DNA from 4 places in the Exiguobacterium sp. s26 genome. Region 1 is predicted to be linked to each of the others. Evidence: riboswitches for the same ligand, from Rfam matches in the RefSeq annotation. Region 1 holds a riboswitch; each other region holds the start of a gene.

Region 1 (4,211 bases):
GACGCCATTCCCACAACGCCGAAACATTCCATCGCCGCACCGCCTGCGAGTGTCGCGACCACGTCGTTCGTGATGTCAATATTGCCATATGTTGTCTTCATTTCAATTGCCATATGGAGTAGCCTCCTTTATTCGGAATGATTCCTTCACTACATTCTACAATAAGTACCTAGTTATTAAAAGAACCTGCTCCATAAACTCGGTCAATTGTAGCCGTAACCCTCATTCATTATTAAAATCCTTTCCAGTAATGTCAAGTTTTTTTCTTGTCATCCTATGATTTTCTAGTTGCATCGTGAAAAAACCCGTGCTAATATAAACGAGTGTCTATTAGGACGAACCCACATAAAAAAGGAGGGGAAACGCATGGCACGTAAATGCTACGTAACAGGTAAATCACCTAAATCAGGTAACAACCGTTCGCACGCACTCAACAAGACAAAACGCACTTGGGGTGTAAACGTACAAAAAGTTCGTATTCTCGTTGACGGTAAACCTAAACGAGTTTGGGTTTCAGCTCGCGCTCTTAAATCAGGTCTCGTTGAACGCGTATAATTTTTATACACGAACGAAATAAATCCCAGCGGCATTCGCCGATGGGATTTTTTTGTGTTCATTTTTTGATAGACAGCACGAGCACCATACCGTCGTGCACGATCAAGTCCGCCGCTTCATCGTCCCATTCGTTCGAGATGGTGAGCGCCTCATGGCTGACGACATCGTGACGGTCGAGCGGATATTTGACGCCGCGGATGGTCACGTTCGCCTGCTTCCATGGGATGAGCGACAAATAGTGACCGTCTTGACGCGGGAGTTCATAGCGTCCCGACCCGACGAGTCGTACCGTCTGCCCTGCCGTGACGAGACGCATCTCAGGATACGCCTCGAGCAGACCAATATTGCTGAGCGTCATATCGAGCCGGCCGCCGAGCGCACCGTAGATGAGCATTTCCGTCGCGCCATGCCCCCGTGCCGCCTCGAGAGCGATCTCGAGGTCGGTCACATCTTTCTCAGATGGATAACGGACGGCGTCGATCGGCACTTCGCCCGTGAAGGAGTCGAAATCGCCGACGACGAGATCTGGGTTCAGCCCGTGGTTCAACAGTGTCTCGTACCCCCCATCGACGCCGATGATGTAATCGACGTCACGCGGGAGTCCCGAGATTGGTTCCGGGCTGGCCGCCACAATCAACACCCGCATTAGCGGACGTCCCGGGTCGCGAGCGTCGCGAAGCGCGGTGCCGAGACGAACAAGAGGACGAGGACGACGGCCGACACGAGGAAGGACGGGAGCATGTACGTCATGTTATAGGCGAACGAGTAGGCGACGACCGGACCTTCCGCGTATTCGGCGAAGAAGACGATCCCCGACAAGACGTGGGCCCCGTAACGAAGCAGTGAACCGAGGAGCGCGCCGAGCACCAAATAAACGACGAGCGTCTTTTTCGCCTCATCCTTGGCGGCTCGTTTCACTTGACCAGCGAACAGCCCCGCCATCCCGACGACACCGTAAGCGAACGTGTAGTCGAGCAGGAACTGGACCGGCGTGAAGATATAGGCCCCGAACAGCAGTTGCAGCGTTCCGACAAGTGCACCGGTCGCAAGTCCGCCTTTCAAACCGTGACGATACGCCATGACGAAAATCGGCAACATCGCCAAGCTGATTGACCCGCCTTGCGGCATCCGGAACGGGATGAGCAAATCAAAAATCAAACCGAGTGCGGCGAACAATGAGATTTCAATGAGCGCCTGTAATTTTAAACGTTGTTTCATCTATTTCCCTCCTAATTATATGAGCGAACGACAAAAAGCAGCATGACGTAAACGCCATGCTGCTATCGAGTAGCAACGTGCATTTTCGCCACATCCCTACGTCCGTGTGAACGGAACAGGTTCAAAGGGTTAGCAAATGCCTCTCAGCCACAGAATGTGACACCCCTTGCGACAATATTTGTTGTTCTATTGACGATTATACACGAGATGCGTGACGAATGCTATCGATTGCGTCTTTATAGCTCGGCTCGTTATAGATGGCTGAGCCAGCCACGAGCACATCAGCTCCAGCGTCGATGCATAATTTCGCCGTCTCTGCGTTGACACCGCCGTCGATCTCGATTTCAAAGTCGAGACGACGCGCTTGGCGCATCTCGCTCAGCGCTGCAATTTTCGGGACGACCGATTCGATGAATGCCTGGCCCCCAAAGCCAGGGTTCACCGTCATAAGGAGCACCATGTCGACGTCACCGAGCACATGTTCAATCGACGACAGCGGCGTATGCGGATTCAAGACGACACCACACTTGGCGCCAGCCGCTTTGATTTGTTGCAACACGCGATGCAAATGATTCGTCGCTTCAACGTGGACGGTGACGATGTCTGCCCCGGCCTTGATAAAATCTTCGACGAACCGTTCGGGCTGGTCGATCATCAAATGGACGTCGAGTACCATGTCCGACTTCTTCCGTAAGCTCGCTAACACCGGTAGGCCGATTGAGATGTTCGGGACGAATTGACCGTCCATGACGTCAAAATGGATGTAATCCGCTCCAGCCTCTTGGACCGCCTTCACTTCTGCCTCTAAATTGGCGAAGTCCGCCGCTAAAATCGATGGTGCAATTTTAATCATGTCAGTACCTCCGTTGTCTATCGTTTAACTCTGCCATAAACGTAACATAATTCTCATAGCGGGTGGAAGCGATTTCTCCAGCTTCGACGGCCGTTTTGACGGCACAACCTGGTTCGTTCAAATGGGCACAACCGCGGAATTTACAGTCATCGTGCCGCTCGACGAACTCAGGGAAACACCAGCGCATCTCTTCGACTTCGAGTTCTTCTGGGAACTCGAGGCTCGAGAAACCAGGCGTATCGGCCACGAGCCCGTCGGCAAGCGTGATAAGGGTGACGTGACGCGTCGTATGCTTACCGCGCCCGAGTGATTTCGAGATTTTCCCGGTCGCAAGTTCAAGCTCAGGTGCGACCGCGTTCAAGAGCGAGCTCTTGCCGACCCCGGTCTGTCCGGCGAATACGCTCGTCTTCTCCTTAAACGACCCACGAATTTGTTCGATTCCCGATCCGTCCTCGGTCGACGTCTCGATGACCTCATAGCCGATCGAACGGTATAAGGCCGCTGCTTCATGAATCTTCTCCCGTTCCGACTCCGTCAACAAGTCCATTTTCGTCAAAACGATAATCGGATGGACTTGCTTCGATTCAATCAAGACGAGGAAACGGTCGAGCAGATGGAACGAGAACGCCGGCTCTTTTACCGAGAATAACAAGAACGCTTGATCGATATTGGCGATTGGCGGACGGACGAGATGGTTCGACCGCTCGTCAACAGCCAATATATAACCGGTACCATCCCCTTGGTCTTGGATGTCGACATCGTCGCCGACGACAGGTGAGATGTTCCGGTTTCGGAAATTGCCGCGGGCGCGACAACGGATCTCTTGTTTCTCTTCCGTCATGACGTCATAAAACCCGCCTTGTAATCGAATAATCGTACCTTTCATTCCATTCCCTCCTTAGAAAAAGAGGCGACGCGCACGCCACCTCTTCATTGTGATTCTTTTGCTTGTGCGTAAGTCACCGTATCCGTGCGAACAACTTCGCCATCGACTTCAATCGTCGCGGTTCCGACTTCGTCCGGTGCGATGACGAGCGTATACGAGTAAGTCGTCGTCTCCGTTATCTTATCACGCAACACCTCGACTTCGCCACGGGCATCGACCGTCCGAATGACGACTTCGAGCGCTTCAGCCTCTTCCCCTTCGGGCGGCGGCTCGATTTCGACGTTGACTTCCCGTTCGATTGAGACGTCGGTCGGTTCGACCCCTTGTGACACGATGACGGTCAGTTCCGTCCCCGGGTCGACTGCCGTTCCTGCCGTCGGGAGTTGGCGGATGATTTGATTTGCAGGAACGCTCGTTGAATACTCATCACGTTTGACGATTTTCAAGCTATTCTGTTCGGCATACGTCGTCGCTTCCTCGAACGTATAGCCCGCCAAGTTGGCGAGTTCGATTTTATTACTGCCGGTCGAGACGACGAGCGTCACCGTCTCTTCAGATGGGACGACCTCGTTGCCTGGGGCGATCGATTGGGAGATGACATCCCCGCTATCGACCGTCTCGGATGCCTCCGACTGAATCTCGATATCCGTGAACTCAAGATCTTTGAGCGTCCGTTCGGCCGACGACTGGGACAGTCCT
Region 2 (4,211 bases), on a different contig from region 1:
CCCAGCCGATACAAATGAGCCGTCGTCCGAAGACATCACCGCTTGGACGCGAGAAGATTTTAAGGACGTCTTCGACCAATACGAAAAAGTAGCGCCGCTCTTGACGGCACTCGAGAACGATGGTCTCAAACCGTTCCGCGAGACGTTCGAGCACGTCGTCATCGCCGGCGACGGCATCCAGCATACATACGCCGATATTCATCCGTTCAAACTCGATGACGGCACGTACGCCACCGTCTATGAGAGCGAGAACGGGGACATCGCTAACGGTCCCGAGTCGGTCGCCCCGCTGTTTTGGCAAGAAGCATCGTTCCTTCAATTCGTCGAAGAGATTGAAAAACGGAAATATGGGACGAGTGCCCCACCGACGGACGTCGTTTTGACCGAAGACGAGTTTCAGGCGCTCTATAACCGTCACGCTTATACGTCCGCACTCATCGTCGAGCTCGACGAATGGGGCGTGCAAGTCGCGCGTGACCCGCTCGAGAACGTCATCATCGCTGGGAACGGGGTCAAGGAAGTGAAGGCCGATTTGATCGTCTTTGAGGTCGAGGGTGGCTATGCCATCGTCTATGACCGGGACGGTGAGATCTTCAAAGGGCCGGAGTCGATTGCTCCGCTGTTTTGGAGCGAGACGGATTATGAAAACCTACTCGAGAAACATGAATGACTTATCGGAAGCGTCGTTTCAAGTCCCGGTACTCGAGTAGCAAATTGAGCCATTGCGCCGGCTTATCGCTCGACTCAGCTACATCGTACCGGTATCTCGTCACATACACATGCCACGACAAGGCACGATAGACGCAACCGAGCTCCTCGGCGATCAGTAGATGACGCCAAAGTACGTCCTTGGGTGCGACGCCGCTCCACGCTTCCAAGTAAACCGTACGCATCGTTTGAATCTGTTCATACCAGGCGACCTCGTCTTCTTCCGGCAATAAGTCGTACAGCGCGTTCCAAAACACGCGCACGCTGAAAAACGGATGCGTGACGGTCGCGTCGCCCCAGTCGAGGATACACAAATCATTCGTCCGTTCCCGCCAGAAGATGTTGCCGCCGTGCAAATCACCGTGCTCGAGACTCATCGGCATCCCAATCGCCAGCTCATCGCACATGGCGATCAATTCGTCTTGAAGCGCGAGCATGACCTCGGCTTTGTATTGCTCGAGCCCGACACAGAGCTCAGGCAAATATGTTTGGATTTCATCCTTCAATGTGGCCGGTCGGCGGTCCGGGATGCCGTAAGACAAGTAGGTCTCAATCTGGTCGATCTCTTGTCGCTGCAACTGTGCATATTGGCGCAACGCGGTTTCATATCGACTCACGTCCGGCCGTGCACGTAACACCTCTCCGCTGATGTCTCGCATGAGTAGCCAATTCTGAGCTGAATCGATGGCGATGACGTCGGGGACGAGATTTGGATGCCGCTCGGCCAGAAACGCCGACAATCCGGCCTCGCCGCGGCTGATATCGGTCACCGCTTTGGCGTAGTAACGTTCCTCATTGAGCGCGCCAACAAGCAAGTACGTCAAATCGGTATCTTTGATCACGTGCCACCTCGCATTCTGCACGTTTGCCTCAATCCATCGTTCGAACCGTTCACGAAACGATCGGTCACGCCATGGGATTGCCTGTCTCATCCTGTTCACCCTTTCTTTCATCATCTCCTAGGAGGAAACGATATGGACGTTGTATATTACTCATACCCGGTCGATGCCATCTTGTATATGTACTTAGGGGCGACGGCCGTCGTCAGTCTCACCATCGGGCTGCTCGTTTGGCATCTGTTCAAGCGCCGAGCTGTCGGCTTTTGGACAACGCTCGTTCTCAGCTTTGTCGGGCTGTCGCTCTCGCTCGTCTGGTTTCAAAACGCGTCCGTCGCCGCGTTCATGGGGACACTCCCGTGGCTGATCAATCTCGTCTTCTCCCTTTTGTTGTACGGCCTATTCATCGGCATCATCTATGTCACGTTCCGACCACGAAAGCTCGACCGCGTCAAATGACGGTATGCTATACTCATGTTAATAAACGACCACTAGGGGAGCCTTCGGGCTGAGACGGCATGCGCCGGACCCTTCGAACCTGATCTGGCTCATACCAGCGTAGGGAAGTGGTGTGGGATTCGTCTGTTTTTCCACGCCACTTTTCCACTTGGAGAAGTGGCGTTTTCATTTTGAAAGGAGACTATCTATGCGTATTCAACAACTCACTTGGATGGCGATGCTCGTCGCCATCGCCGTCATCGGTTCCCTGTTCATCTCGATTCCGACCGGTGTCGCCCGTGCCTATCCGATTCAACATATGGTGAACGTCATCGCCGCCGTCACCGTCGGACCGATCGGGGCCGTTCTCGTCGCGTTCGTGACCGGACTCGTCCGTGTCATGACCGGTACTGGGTCGCTCTTGGCCTTTCCCGGAGGTATGATTGGGGCGCTTTTGGCCGGGGTCTTCTATATGAAGACGAACCGCGTAGCCTTCGCCGCATTTGGTGAAGTCATCGGGACCGGCCTCATCGCTTCGCTCGTCGCCGTCCCGTACGCCAAGGTGTTGATGGGGAGCGAGTTCGGGGCGCTGTTCTTCTTCCCAGCCTTCCTTGCCTCGAGTGTGACTGGGGCCGTGCTCGGCTGGATTGTTTTGGCTCGGGTCAAGCAATTGCGACCGCTCACGGTGAAGCGATAAATACTTTCCTTCGATCGATAGGAAATGGTAAAATAAGGATAACATATAGAGGGAGGTCATCTCTTGAATCGATTAACGCTATTGCTTACTGCCACCGCTTGCCTGTTCATGTCCGGTCTCTTGTACACGCTCGAACGGATCGCCACGTTCACCCGCTGGAATGCCCAGATTGCGACGGGTACGTACTCGAGCGAGCCGATGTTCGTCGATGTGTTGCTTCAAAACGTGTTCATCTCGATTTTTGGGGTGGCCGCAATCGTCCTCTTTTTCAAAGCGGGCAGTGCTGTCCAAAATACAACGTCCACAAAAGCAGGGACAGCCGACTCATGACGGCTGTCCCTACTTAACGTGATACACCCAAATCTCTTCCCCGTTTGCCTCATCAATCAGGCCACTGTCGACAAATCCCCCCTTCGCATAGAACCGTTTTGCCGGTTCGTTCATCGGATGCAAACTGAGGATGAGGTCATCGACATCGAAGCGTTCTTGCATCCACTGAATCGCAAGTTGTAAACATGTTGAACCGATACCTTTCCCTTGCTCTGTCACATCGATCATAAATCGATCGAGCCAGATGTAACGCTCCACCTTGTTCTCGGCCCCAATCATCATGAAGCCGACGGGATGATCATCGCGACAAAGTGCATAGCACTGCCACGCATATTTGACATCGGTTTCCATCTCGCGGAGCGATTCGGCGTTTGTTTCGATAAAGCGAGCTTGGTCAGAAGCGACGGTCAAGGCGACAACAGCCTCCCGGTTCGTGTCATCGACAAGTTGAATCGTCAGCGTATCGGCAGCCATCGGCGTACCTCTTCCATGTCCAGTCCGCGCTTCGGCAAGATATAGGCGCTGACCGAGGAGTTGTATAGATACACATAATCGTCCTCCTCGACGACTTCCTTGATTCCTGCCCATGACACACGCGTCTCGCCGAACTCATTTAAATCGCGCAGACCAGTCTCCTCCAAATCCATCGTGTGGGGACCAATCATGCCTTCGTTGCTGCGTTCGTCGATGAGACGCCGCGTCTGCTTCCGGACATGCCGTTCAAAGTATTTCGGATAATACAGGAACCAAAGAATACTCGCGACCCCGTATATGCCATATAGCCACCAGTCCGTCTCTTGGAGCCACGTCGCCAGCACGAAAGCAGCGCCTAAAAAGATAAGTGGTCCGATGATTCGCTGTAAGAGAATCATCCGCTTTCCTGTCTTCGAACGTTTAATATGGCTCAAGTTGAACCGGATATAGTCGTCTTCTGTCAATTCGTATTGGATTTTCATCATCATTCCCTCCTCGGTGTCCTATACGTCTCACGTGAAGAAAAGTTCCGTTCAGAACGTTGATTGGATAAACTAAAAGAAAGGAGTGACATCATGAAACAAATCCACCATCTCTGCATCCAAACGCCCGATTACGAGGCGTCCAAACGATTCTATGAGGCGCTCGGCTTCGAGCTCGTCCAAGAGTCACCCGACTTCCACACCCGATCGTTCAACAGCTGGCTCAAACTCGGTGACTTTTATATC
Region 3 (4,211 bases), on a different contig from region 1:
GTCTCGCGCTGGAACCCGGAGACGGGTGAAAAAGTGCTCGAGGTGCTCGTGCCGGCCCCGAACGTCACATCGTGCTGTTTCGTCGGTGACGACTTGAACCAACTCGCCATCACGACGGCTCGTGAAGGAATGGATGACGAGGCACTCAAAGCCCATCCGGACGCGGGGTCGGTCTTTAAAATCGATACAGACGTGAAAGGGATGCCGCTCTATCGGTTTGGACGATAAGGAGGTAAAGAGATGGTGAAGCGATTGCTCGTTCGTGCAGGCATCGGTTTGGCACTCGCGGCAGTGGCCCGGGTCGGGATTCAAAAACTATTGGATTCGAACCAGGAAGACGACCACACGTATTTGAATCCGCGCTGGGATGAGGCCCCGAGTGTCGATGCCGATAAGGATGAGGATGAGGTCGGTCTGACGCAACTCGATTCGATTTATCGGGCCGAGTGGCAAGCGAACACGTATCCCCGCTCCGAGGCGGAACGCAAGGCGTTGGAAGAATAGGGAAAGGAACACGTCCGGGAACGGGCGTGTTTTTTCTTGACAAGACAAAGGTGACCCGTCATTATCTAAAGAGTAATGATTACGATTTAGGAGTGAAGATACATGAAACGAATTCCAATCACGGTGCTGTCCGGTTATTTAGGGAGCGGCAAGACGACGTTGATGAATCATCTGTTGAACAATCGGTCCGGCAAGAAATATGCGGTCATCGTCAACGACATGAGCGAGTTGAACATCGACGAACGATTGATCGAGCAGAACGGTTTCTCGCGGACGGACGAAAAATTGGTCGAGCTATCGAACGGCTGCATCTGTTGCACGCTCCGTGAGGACCTGCTCGAAGCGGTACAGGACATCACGAACGACCGTGAGCTCGACGGGATTATCATCGAGTCATCTGGCATCTCAGAACCGATTCCGGTCGCTCAAACGTTTACATACGCCGATGACGCCCTTGGCATCGACTTGACGAGCCGTGTCTATATCGATGCGATGGTGACGGTCGTCGATGCGTATCGGTTCTTGAAAGATTTCAACTCGGGCGAGTCGCTTCATGAACGGAAGCAGGCCATCGATGAGACGGACGTCCGCGAGGTCGTCGACCTGCTTGTCGACCAAATCGAGTTCGCGGACATCATCGTCTTGAACAAGGCGGACCGCGTGACCGAGACAGAACTCGGTGAGATGGCCGGGCTGTTGAAGGCGCTCAATCCAACCGCCAAACTGTTGACGTCAGTTTACGCGAACGTGGAGTTGACGGAGCTGTTGGACGTCAATCTTTTCGATTTCGAGCAGGCGATGCACGCCGCCGGCTGGATTCAAGAACTAGAGGCCGAGACACACACACCAGAGACGGAGGAATACGGCATCAGTTCGTTCGTCTATCGCCGCCGCCGTCCGTTTCATCCGGAGCGGCTCCACGCCTGGATCGAGGCGTTCCCGGATCAAGTCGTCCGCGCCAAAGGTTTCTTATGGATCGCCTCCCGGAACGACATCGCCTGCCTGTTCTCGCAAGCGGGGTACGCATCGACGCTCGAACACGCGGGACGTTGGCTCGCGACGCTGCCGGAGGAAGAGCGGAGTCTCATGTTCACGGCAGAACCTGAGCTCGCCGCCGACTACGTCGAGCCGTACGGGGACCGTCAGACGGAGCTCGTCTTGATCGGGCAGCGGATGGAGCGTGCGGTCATCGAGGCCGGACTCGACGCGTGTCTGTTGACGGATGAGGAGATGGCGCTCGATTGGACGACGTTGCAGGACACGCTTCCGGGGAACGGTATCGTGACTTTCACATAAACCGTTTACAAATTCGGAGCGGTCGTCTATACTTCTCGTTGCATAGATAACCGCATACATTGGACTACACTAGGGGTGCTTCGGCTGAGATGTGAGCATGGCTCCAATCCCTTATGACTCGATCCGGGTAATACCGGCGTGAGGAAGTGTGGCACTTTTTCTAATGGATTATTACATTGGACGAGTGGCCGCATTCTCATGGATGCGGCTTTTTTGTGTACATACAATAAGGGGGAATAGAACATGAACAACCAATGTGGTACGAGTCCGATCGTCGGATTCCGCTTTACGCTGAGCCCAATGACATCTGATTTTGTGAGTGTCATCAAAGGGGCATTGAAAGAGACGAACTTGCAAAACGTTTGGCGGCATACCGATGACGTCTCGACGGTCATCCGGGGACGCAGTGAGCATGTGTTCGACGTGGCCAAAGCCGTCTTGTCACATGCGTCGAAGAACGGGGAACATATGTCGATGAGCGGGACGTTCTCGGTCGGCTGCCCAGGCGACACGGCAGGAGACAACCTGCTCGACGTGACGACTGATCCTGTGAACGGTCCGGTATCGACCCAGTACGTCTCTTCCCAGTTCGCCCTCTATCCGCTCGGGGACGCGAAGTATATGGACATCATCTACGAAGAAATTGCCTTTGCGAAAGAGCGTGGCGTCTTCAATGACTCGATGCATTACGCCTCGGGCATTCACGGCGACATCGAACCGGTGTTTTCATTTTACGAGGCGACGTTCGACCGGGTCCGTGCGAAGACGTGCCACGTCGTCATGACGGTGACGTTCAGCGTGAACAGCCCGTCACACGAGGGACAACAGCATGCTTAAGTCGTGGAAGTTAAAAGAAATCGTCTTGTTGGCCATTTTATCGGTCGTGTTCGCTGTCGTCTATTTGGCGTTCGTCCATGTCGGGAATCTATGGGCTGGCTTGATTGGACCGATCGCGTACGAATGGATTTTTGGGATTTGGTTCATCGTCTCGATTATTGCGGCTTATATCATCCGCCGACCTGGCGCCGCATTCTTGTCCGAAGTGCTTGCGGCGACGATTGAGATGATGATTGGTAACGCGATTGGACCTCGTATTATTTTAGTCGGGATCATTCAAGGACTTGGTGCTGAAGCAGCGTTTGCGGTCACGAGCTACAAGCGATATGACCTTTGGGTGCTCATGCTGGCCGGATTTGGTGCAGCTGCGACTAGTTTCGCGTATACGTACGTCATGGGTGGACTCGCTGCCCTCAGTCCGACATACGTGGCGACGATGTTCGCGTTACGAGCGACGAGCGGGATGCTCATTGCCGGTCTGGGAGGTAAGATTTTAAGCGACTTGTTGCTTCGGACGGGTGCGCTCGAAGGGTATGCCATCGCGCGTCAGGGACGTGTGCATGGTTGAGGCAGAACAGCTGTCATTCCGCTATCCGGAAAAACAGCGCGAAGTATTGACGGATATCACGCTTCAATTAACGGCTGGGAGGACACTCATCACGGGGGCGAGCGGGTCGGGAAAATCGACATTGTTCTCTTTGTTGAATCGTCTGTATCCGGATAACTGCGATGGCATCGTGACAGGCAAATTACACTTGTTTGACCGCTCTTATGATACGTATGCAGCTGGTGAGGTGAATCGTCGTGTCGGAACGGTGTTTCAAGATCCTGACAGTCAGTTCGTCATGCAGACGGTCGAGGAGGAATTGATTTTCACACTCGAAAATTTTGCCGTGGCGAGGGACGAGATGATGGCGCGTGTGGCCAAGATTTTAGCGGAATTGCAGTTGACCGATTATCGTGACCGAGTCATTCATGACCTGTCAGGTGGTGAAAAGCAACAAATCGCTGTCGCCTGTGCTTTGATCGGGAAGCCGGAATGGCTACTGCTCGATGAGCCGCTCGCGCACCTTGATCCCGAGACATCAACCCGTTTCGTTCAGTGGCTCGACAACGTCGCACAGACGGTAAACGTTGTCGTCATCGAGCATCGACCCTTCCTATGGGGCGGGTTCTTCGACAGAGAAGTGGAACTCGTGAACGGACGCATCAACTATGACGGACCGTTCGTTGCCCGCCCGGATTATACGTTCTCTCCGGTTGAAGTGATACAAGGAAATACTATTTTATTTCACGTACCGCAATTGAAACGAAAAACATTCAACCTAGCAACGAGCAAGCTGACCGTCGCCGAGGGTGATCTCATTGCCGTACTTGGTCGAAACGGCAGTGGCAAATCGACTTGGCTCAAGAGCCTTGCCCGCGAACATCAAGAAGTGGGACTCGTCCCACAATCTCCGGCTCATCTATTTATCACGAGTGATGTGACACGTGAACTCGCATATGGCCATAATCGTCCGATTGGGGACATCATGAACCGGCTCGGGCTTGGACCGTTTCGTAACGACCACCCA
Region 4 (4,211 bases), on a different contig from region 1:
TCCGGCACCGATATCGAGTCCATGCGTGATCGCGCTTTGAATGAATCGCTTGGCGGTCACCGTCGCCTCGAGGATGGAATGGCCTTTGGCCAGTTCCGCCGTGAGCGCTGCCGAGAACGTACAACCGGTCCCATGCGTGTCACTCGTCTGGATGCGCGGGGCCGACAGGAGGAACGTCTCTGACGCCGTCATGACCAAATCGTCCGCAGTTGCGCCATCGAGATGTCCGCCTTTTAAAATGACGGCACGGACACCGTACGCTAACATCTGCTCTGCTGCTTTAATCCGGTCTTCAAACGTCCGAATCGTCATCCCCGTCAACACTTCCGCTTCCGGCACGTTCGGCGTGACGACGGTCGCGAGCGGCAAGAGGGATGTCTTGAGCGCCTGGACCGACGAATCCTGAAGCAACGAGGCCCCGCCTTTTGCAATCATGACCGGGTCAACGACGAGCCGATTGAATGTGTGACGCCGCACCCCATCAGCGACCACCTCGATGCGCGCCGCATCGAACAACATCCCGGTCTTGCACGCCGCAATCGTAAAGTCTGAACCGATTGCATCGAGTTGTTGCGTCACGAGTTCCGGTGACACCGCCTCGACCCCATGCACCCCACGAGTATTTTGGGCCGTGACGGCCGTCAAAACACTCGTCCCGAACACACCGAGCTCTTGAAACGTCTTCAAATCAGCTTGAATGCCAGCGCCACCGCCCGAATCCGAACCGGCAATCGTCAACACTTGCTGCCGTATCATGACACCACCTCGATGCGGTCACTCGGCAACTCGACCGCCGTCATCTTGCCGAGCTCATTCAAGAAGTGAACGGGGAAGTCACCCGGCCCGTCGGTCAAAGCGGTAGCGAGTTCCCCGCACCGGGCATAACCGGCTAGCGCTGTCGCCGTGGCCGTAACCGCATCCCGTTCGACCGCAAGGAACGCACCGACGACCGCACTCAGTAAACAACCGGTCCCTGTCGTCCGAGCCATCGCTTCGGTGCCGCCTTTAATTTCAATCGTCACGTCCCCGTCACTGACGATATCCGTCTCTCCGGTCACGGCAACGACACAGTTGTAGCGCTTAGCCGCTTCACGCGCGATGTGATTCAAATCATCCCGCGTTTCCCCAGCGTCAACGCCGCGCGCCGCCGCGTCGAGACCAATCAATGTCGCGATTTCTCCGGCATTCCCACGGATGACCGTCGCACGGACAGATTGCAGAATCGCCTGGGCGACGTCGCGCCGAAATGAGGTCGCCCCGACACCAACCGGATCGAAGACGATCGGACTACCTGCTTGATTCGCCGCCTGTCCGGCTCGAATCATCGTACGTTCCGTCATTGCATCGAGTGTACCGATATTGAGCACGAGCGCATCGCTTAAAGACGCCATCTCGGCCACTTCTTCGACCGCGGACGCCATGACCGGGGCCGCCCCGATGGCGAGCAACCCGTTCGCTGAAAAGTTGGCGACGACGATATTCGTGATGTTGTGGATGAGTGGCCGTTCGGCTCTGACTTTGTCCCATAAGTCGCGCTTCATCGTGTCACCCCCGCCGGTAAATCCCACGACTCGAGCGTCCATGCCATCTCCCAAAACGCATGTTCATAATAACAACTCTTCAAGAACAACTGTTGATACCGAAAGCGTTCTTCCGCTGTCGCTTGTCCGGCGAGCACGTCGAGTCGTTCAATCTGTTCCTCGACGAGGTCGCGGAACCATTCCGACCCGTACGTCGCAATCCACGTCGCATAAATCGGATGATCGGGTGTCGCGTCTTTCATGCGTTCGCCAATCTCGTAATAAACCCAATAGCACGGCAAAATCGACGCGAGCACATCACCGAGCGTTGGACCGGCATGTTGCATATGGAGCGCATAGGCGTAAGCCGTCGGAGCCGGCTCGAACGTCGCCCACTCTGCGTCCGTCACGTTGAGCAAGGTGAAAAACTCACGATGCAGCGCATGCTCTGCTTCGATGGTATGGAGCGCGTGCGTCAAAAAGCGGCTCGCCACTTCCATGTTCGGGGCGAGGGTCGCGCCTTTCGCCTGTACTTTCGAGAACTGATTCAAATAATACGAGTCTTGCATGACGTAATGCCGAAACTTCGCCTCGTCGAGTTCACCCGTTCCGAGCTCGCGGACGAACGGATGGTCAAAGCTGGCTTGAAACAAGGTGTCGGCCTCTTGTCGTAGATGTGCGGTGAATGTCATGTTTTCTCCTCCTTTGTGATCAAAAAAGACGCCGCCTCCCATAACGGAAGCGGCGTCGGATTTACACAAAGTGTACGAAAACAATCGGTTCGCCCACTTCCCTACGCTAGCGTGAACTAGATCAGGTTCAAAGGGTCTGGACCTCGTCCATCTCAGCCGCGTCACGCGACTCCCCTAGTGGTAAACATTATGAAATTCGGTCGTCTACGACCACATCATATCAGTCTTTCCCTGTACTGAAAACCCTTTATCGCGAAAAGCGCCGGTTCAACGACGTCCCCATTTGCGAGAACCGCTCGGTGCCGAGCTTGCGACGGTTCGACGCGGCGAACACGTAATAATCGACTTTGCCCATATAATAAATCAAACGCAGGCCGGCCAAGAAGAACGTGATCGTTGTGCTGACGGCAAAGCCGACACCGTACCAATCGATGCCGCGCGGCAAGAGCAGTAACGTGAACAACGCGTTCAACGTGAAGAACGAGATGTTGACGAACAACGCCCCGCGCCGGTCCTCGAAATAGAGCAACAACAGCGTCAAGATGAGAATCATCGCATTCGCGAACGCCGCGAGCGTCGTCATCCGAAAGATTTGACCAATCTCATCCGGGACGCCAATCCAACTGACGAACGCGCCCGCCATCAGGATGGCGAACAGCGTCACGACGCCTTGGCTCCGCGCGAGTCGAATCAACTCATTTTTCAATACGGACGTCATCGTCTGTTTTGCCTTCTCGATTTGATGGAGTGCCCCGCCGTAGTTGATCAATCCATAAAACGTACGGTAGCGCTCATAAAACCGGGTCTCGACGGCAACGACGAACAACAGTTGCGTCGGGATAATCGTCAAGTAGGACCAAAAGATGGCCGTATCATAATACGGGTTGAACAGGAACGAGTCCGCGATGATGACACGTCCTTCACCGAACCAGATGATGAAATTCGTGACCCAAATCCCGAGCACGTACAACACGCCGATGGCGAACAAGTCTGGATAGCGGTCGAAGTACTTGAAGTACGAGAACTCTTTCACCGCGTAACGGAGCGGGAACGTCCGGAGCATCGCGAAGAACAACCCGAACAACGTCACAATCATCCCGACCGTGAAACCGAGCAACAGCTCGAGACTCGACGGGTCGACCATGAGACGGCTAATCGCATAGACGCTCCCGACCGAGATAAGTCCGCCGAGCAGGAAGCTATAGGCCACCGCTTGATAATACTTGGCGGCACTTAAAAACAAGAACATGACCCAGATGACGTTAATCGTCATGAATAAAACGAACAACGTCAGTTTGTACAGAAAATCGAGCGGCGACAATAGCCAAAAGATACTATACAGCAAGCTTGCCGCGAGAATCGTCACTTTGAGCATCCCGGTGAACACCGGGAAAATCTCATGTGCCTTCTTCTCATAAAACAAGTCCGCCACGTATCGGGTGACGACGAGCTGTTGAAAACTGAACAAGATTTGCGAGAAGATGAACGCGTACGAGACCGAGATCATGAAGAGCGTCCGTTCGGCGAGCGACAACGTCGGCATTTGGAACGCCAACCATTGAATCGTACCGACGACCAAGATGACAATCAACCACGGTCCGGATGTGACGAGGCCGGAGAACGTGTACGCCTTCAGCCGGGACGAATAGTAGTCTTCTTGGAACAACTTCTGTAACTTAAACCCGATGCCCGCCATACTGTTCCCTCCTCGCTTCATAGATAGCCTTATAGCGGTCCACGACTTGTTGGAGACGATAATATTGGCGGACCCGCTCCCGTCCGTTCTTGCCGAACCGCATTCGTTCCTGCGGGTAATCCATCATCCATTCGACTTTGTCGGCGACCGCTTCCGGATGAACCGGTGGCACGATGAAACCGGCCGGACCAAACGGGTCATCCGCTCGTCCGTATAAAAGCTCGGAACAGGCGCCGACATCGGTGGCGACCCACGGAATCCCGGCGGCCATGCCTTCGAGAATCGCGAGCGGCTGCCCTTCCG

The links. Region 1 has a riboswitch for thiamine pyrophosphate ahead of thiT (energy-coupled thiamine transporter ThiT). Riboswitches for the same ligand answer to the same signal wherever they lie in the genome.
Region 2: linked by a shared signal. The riboswitch ahead of thiW (energy coupling factor transporter S component ThiW) and the one ahead of thiT (energy-coupled thiamine transporter ThiT) in region 1 are both predicted to bind thiamine pyrophosphate.
Region 3: linked by a shared signal. The riboswitch ahead of KNP82_RS06240 (YkoF family thiamine/hydroxymethylpyrimidine-binding protein) and the one ahead of thiT (energy-coupled thiamine transporter ThiT) in region 1 are both predicted to bind thiamine pyrophosphate.
Region 4: linked by a shared signal. The riboswitch ahead of tenA (thiaminase II) and the one ahead of thiT (energy-coupled thiamine transporter ThiT) in region 1 are both predicted to bind thiamine pyrophosphate.

Annotation. Positions count from the first base shown of each region.
Region 1 is NZ_JACSLS010000002.1:174,328-178,538, forward strand. It holds gene KNP82_RS03340 (Asp23/Gls24 family envelope stress response protein) at 1-113, opposite strand, end outside; gene rpmB (50S ribosomal protein L28) at 367-555, shown strand; gene KNP82_RS03350 (thiamine diphosphokinase) at 614-1,201, opposite strand; gene thiT (energy-coupled thiamine transporter ThiT) at 1,201-1,773, opposite strand; TPP riboswitch at 1,850-1,950, opposite strand; gene rpe (ribulose-phosphate 3-epimerase) at 1,970-2,626, opposite strand; gene rsgA (ribosome small subunit-dependent GTPase A) at 2,628-3,512, opposite strand; gene pknB (Stk1 family PASTA domain-containing Ser/Thr kinase) at 3,557-4,211, opposite strand, start outside.
Region 2 is NZ_JACSLS010000004.1:339,278-343,488, forward strand. It holds gene KNP82_RS08875 (hypothetical protein) at 1-670, shown strand, start outside; gene KNP82_RS08880 (aminoglycoside phosphotransferase family protein) at 672-1,640, opposite strand; gene KNP82_RS08885 (hypothetical protein) at 1,683-2,003, shown strand; TPP riboswitch at 2,028-2,126, shown strand; gene thiW (energy coupling factor transporter S component ThiW) at 2,191-2,679, shown strand; gene KNP82_RS08895 (hypothetical protein) at 2,743-3,009, shown strand; gene KNP82_RS08900 (GNAT family N-acetyltransferase) at 3,019-3,483, opposite strand; gene KNP82_RS08905 (YcxB family protein) at 3,465-3,965, opposite strand; gene KNP82_RS08910 (VOC family protein) at 4,059-4,211, shown strand, end outside.
Region 3 is NZ_JACSLS010000003.1:283,877-288,087, forward strand. It holds gene KNP82_RS06225 (SMP-30/gluconolactonase/LRE family protein) at 1-228, shown strand, start outside; gene KNP82_RS06230 (hypothetical protein) at 241-504, shown strand; gene KNP82_RS06235 (GTP-binding protein) at 607-1,800, shown strand; TPP riboswitch at 1,862-1,962, shown strand; gene KNP82_RS06240 (YkoF family thiamine/hydroxymethylpyrimidine-binding protein) at 2,044-2,637, shown strand; gene KNP82_RS06245 (ECF transporter S component) at 2,630-3,205, shown strand; gene KNP82_RS06250 (ABC transporter ATP-binding protein) at 3,198-4,211, shown strand, end outside.
Region 4 is NZ_JACSLS010000004.1:294,822-299,032, forward strand. It holds gene thiD (bifunctional hydroxymethylpyrimidine kinase/phosphomethylpyrimidine kinase) at 1-753, opposite strand, end outside; gene thiM (hydroxyethylthiazole kinase) at 753-1,541, opposite strand; gene tenA (thiaminase II) at 1,538-2,212, opposite strand; TPP riboswitch at 2,294-2,398, opposite strand; gene pelG (exopolysaccharide Pel transporter PelG) at 2,460-3,908, opposite strand; gene pelF (GT4 family glycosyltransferase PelF) at 3,889-4,211, opposite strand, start outside.